2 regions of the Virgibacillus sp. CM-4 genome follow, and region 2 is predicted to be linked to the other one. Evidence: riboswitches for the same ligand, from Rfam matches in the RefSeq annotation. Region 2 holds a riboswitch; the other holds the start of a gene.
The links. A riboswitch is a leader RNA that binds a small molecule or an ion and turns the genes downstream of it on or off. The one in region 2 is predicted to bind FMN.
Positions count from the first base shown of each region.

Region 1: linked by a shared signal. The riboswitch ahead of M948_RS24025 (ECF transporter S component) and the one ahead of ribE (riboflavin synthase) in region 2 are both predicted to bind FMN.

Region 1 is NZ_AUQA01000002.1:29,752-31,959, forward strand. Features, by position in the region: gene M948_RS24015 (hotdog fold thioesterase) at 1-5, shown strand, start outside; gene M948_RS24020 (hypothetical protein) at 1-342, shown strand, start outside; gene M948_RS24025 (ECF transporter S component) at 563-1,156, opposite strand; FMN riboswitch at 1,321-1,464, opposite strand; gene M948_RS24035 (S8 family serine peptidase) at 1,598-2,208, opposite strand, start outside.
Region 2 is NZ_AUQA01000005.1:82,984-85,191, forward strand. Features, by position in the region: partial or broken gene ribB (3,4-dihydroxy-2-butanone-4-phosphate synthase) at 1-484, opposite strand, end outside; gene ribE (riboflavin synthase) at 497-1,138, opposite strand; FMN riboswitch at 1,405-1,552, opposite strand; gene M948_RS32570 ((Fe-S)-binding protein) at 1,638-2,208, opposite strand, start outside.

The sequences.
Region 1 (2,208 bases), on a different contig from region 2:
CTTAGTCAAGAAAAAATAGCTGAACTTAAAAGCCGGTTACTTTATATGAAAAAGGAGATCGAAAACGATTTAGCTGCAAACGATCCAACAAGCCCAAATGAAGCTGTGGAAGAATTGGCTGATTATGATAACCACCCAGCAGATATGGGTACTGAACAATTTGAGCAGGAAAGAGATGCAGGGGTACAACAGATAAAAGAAGATCAATTACAGGATATCAAAGAAGCATTAGCAAAGATAGAAAAGGGAAATTACGGAGTAAGTGAAATCTCAGGTAAGCCAATTCCTATCGAACGTTTAGAAGCTCAACCAACTGCTCGTTATTTAGTAGAAGAAAAATAAGAAAACAGCTAAAGGCCATCGAGACTTTTCTCGATGGTCTTTTTTATTTTTCAAAGAAGCAACGTGAAATGAGATTAGCATCACAGAAATGGATAACCAGAGATATTAGTGCAAGCTTTCATTCTAGGAATATATCGCAAAAAAGAGAAAGGATATGAAAAAAAGCTTGTAGCGAACCCCTTGTTCGCTACAAGCTAACCTCCCTCTGTTAATAATCGTTTTAGGGAGCTAATCTTATCTGCTTTTGTTCAATCCAGTGACGCATTTTTATAAATAATGGAACAAATAACATTCCAATTACGATTCCTTTAATAATATTGAATGGCAGGATACCAGCATAAATAGCAGCCCACTTCACTGTACTGCTAGACATTCCTTCCCAACCCATTAGCCAACCATAAGCCGGCAATATAATAACATAGTTTAGTAAACTCATACCTAAGGCCATTATAATTGTACCAGCAGCCAATCCTGAAATAACACTTTTAACACCTTTAAACCGATGATATAAGATGGAAACAGGTAAAACCAGCATTATTCCAGCAAGAAAATTCGCCACCGCACCGATTGGATCTGCAGCACCGGTAACAGCTATATACAACAAGTTTTTAATAGCCACTACAATAACCCCAGCAATTGGGGAGAATATTAGTGAAGCCATCATCGCCGGTACATCACTAAAATCAATTTTTAAATAAGCTGGTAAAAACGGCAATGGGAAATTCAGAAAAAACAATAAAATGGATACTGTTCCAAGTAACGATAGAATAATTAATTTAATTAGTTTTGATGATTGCTTATTGGCAATATGCATTACCATACTCCTCCTTCATCTCCTATCGATCCCTATCTCGTGATGAAGGACCAAAGCCGATAACTTTCCCATCCAAAAAACCCTAAAGCTCCTAACCGGGGCTTTAGGGTTATCATGCATATTCATAGGAAAAAGCAGTGCGTCTTCACGCACATTATCAGGCTCGACATCTTCTCCCATCCAGACTGTAACTGTCGGCTCTGGACTCACACCAGATCAACCACAATCATTGATTGTGGGTCACGGACTTGAAGCTAAAATAGCTTCTTACCGTCGGTCGGGAATTTCACCCTGCCCCGAAGATGGAATCGATTATTATATTGTAAATTCATTTTACCCTAACTTTACAAATTTGGCAACAAAGAAGCTTTGCTTATACATACAAAAAACATCCTGTATCACAGCGAACTGATACAGGATGTTTTAAATGCTAATTACTACTTATTCCGCTACATTAATATATAATTTTCCCTCTGCTTGTTCACGTGTTTCATTGCCATAATCATCTTCGACTTTCACTTCAATAACAGCCCCTTCTGCGACAACATTACTAGTCGCTGTCCAATACCCAACATAATGTCCTTCTGAAGTTTCCATCATTGGAAGTTCGGTTGCATTGGTGACCGTATTTGTTAATGGCATATGAATAAAGTAGCTTGCTTTTAATCCTGGCTCACTATCAAACTCAAACTTAACGGTTTGTCCAGCTTCAAGATTAACATCTTCTTCAGGAGTTAAATTTTCGATTTCTGGAGCTGTGAAGTCAACATCAAGTGTGACGGATTCCGTTGCAGTATTACCTGCTAGGTCATGAGCTACAACTTCAATTTGGTTCTCACCCTCGTCTAACAGGATTCGCTTAGAATAGCTTCCTTCTTCCACATCAGCTTCTTGACCATTAACTTCAACAACATCAAGATTTGTATCGGAAACTGTGCCTTCTACTGTAACCGTCTCACGATTTGATTTTTCACCATCTTCAGGATTGTCAATCGTTAATTCAGGTGATTCCGTATCTAACGTTACATTTACAGGTTCCGATTCTCCAGTAG
Region 2 (2,208 bases):
TTTCACAAATAACCCCAGAAGGAGAAGCTCCACAAAGTTTTGCCAAATCTACAGATGCTTCGGTATGCCCTGGACGTGTTAGAACGCCGCCTTCTTTTGCAATTAAAGGAAATACATGTCCCGGCTGTTTAAAATCTTCTTTCATAGCAAACTTATTGACCAGTGCTCGAATGGTTGTAGCGCGTTCATATGCACTAATTCCTGTAGTCGTTTCTTTATAATCTATACTGACAGTAAAAGCTGTTGACAATGGATCGTTTGAATTCGAAGTCATTAAAGAAAGCCCTACTCTTTCTGCTACATCGGATTCAATGCTAGTACAGACGAGCCCTTTCCCATGGGTGATCATAAAATTTATCATAGTAGGTGTTATCCTATCAGAAAGGGCTACAAGATCTCCTTCATTCTCTCTATTTTCATCGTCCACAACAATAATTGCTTGACCAGCTTTTAATTGATCGATCGCTTCTTGGATTGTGTTCATTACTGTTCCCCCTTAAAAACCAGTATTTTTCAGGAAATCTTCATCAAGCTCCTGCGACTCGGTAGAATACGAAATAAGTCGGTCCACTTGTCTTGCAAGCACGTCACATTCAATATTGACGAGATTGCCTTTATCTTTTTTCCCCAATATCGTAGCAGAAGCTGTGTGAGGTATAAGTGATATTGTGAACACATTCCCCTGAACATGAAAGATGGTCAGGCTCACTCCATCAACTGCAATGGACCCTTTTTTTAATACATATCTCTCTAGAGCTTTATTCAACTCAATGTCATAATAGATCGCATTTTCCTTGTAATATTTTCCAACAACCTTTCCGGTTCCATCTACATGCCCAGTAACAAAATGACCTCCAAATCTACGATTAGCAGCCATTGCTCTTTCTAGGTTAACTGCAGAACCTGTCTTAAGTGTACGTAAAGATGTGGACGTTACGGTTTCAGGCATCACTTCCGCTGAAAAGCTCTTGTTATCAAAGGACGTAACGGTTAGACAAGTACCATTGACAGCGATACTATCACCAACTTCCATATCCATTAGTATCTTTTCAGCATTCACGGTTAATGACATCGCATATTTGGATAATTGTTCCATTGATCGAATGATACCTTTTTCCTCAATAATTCCAGTAAACAAATAATTCACTCCCTTTATCTCTTTGTAGTACTCGGGACATTAGTATACTTGGCAGAACGGACTTCACCAAGAAAAATAGCGAGAGTTTATACTGAGGATACCTTCCTTTATTCAGTATAAAAAAAGCCTCTGAATTCACTTCAGAGGCTTTACGTACAGAATTTTGATCAACACATGCTAAAACACGTATAGAAGTCATCCAATTTTTAAAATGACCAATAAACGTAATCAAATAATACTAAGTTACGATGCATGTTGAACGATTAAAATTCCTTCTCCCATCCAGACTTTAACTGTCGGCTCTGGAGTTGCACCAGATCCACCGCTTGGCATATTGCCGCACGGGTCACGGACTAAGAAGCCTATTGCTTCATCACCGCCGATTGGGAATTTCACCCGACCCCGAAGGAAACTAATTAACTATGAACTTGTAATACAGTTATATAATAAAATATGAAAAACCGCAACTCATTTATACTTTTAACTGATCAAAATTGGTTTATGCTCTTATATAAGTTGCTGCTTCATCATGTAGATTGCTTCGAACATTTACATTTTCATATGCCTGAAGTAAGAGATCAACAATATGAACAGCTTCCATTTCATTAGATCGTCCTTCACGTTCAATTCCTAGTTTCATTTGTAACAAACAGCCGGGATTAGCTGTAACGATTGTTTTCGCCTTCGTATTCTGTGCTTGCTCCATCTTGTAATCCAATATCTGCATCGACATTTCTGATTGCACAATATTGTAAATTCCTGCTGATCCACAGCATCGACCGGCATCCTTCATTTCTACATAATGTACACCATCGATGGATTCAAGCAGCTGTCTAGGTTCCATAAATGTTCTTTGACCATTTTTCAAATGACAGGAATCTTGATAAGTAACGATTTGATTATCCAAAGATAGTGGCTGTTTATGAAAATCCAATTCAATTAATATACTTGTTATGTCTTTAACCTTATTACAAAAACGCTTTGCACGAGTACTCCATTCTGAATCATTCTTTAATAAATGATCGTATTCTACTAAAAAGGCACCGCACCCTCCAGCATTCGAAATTATA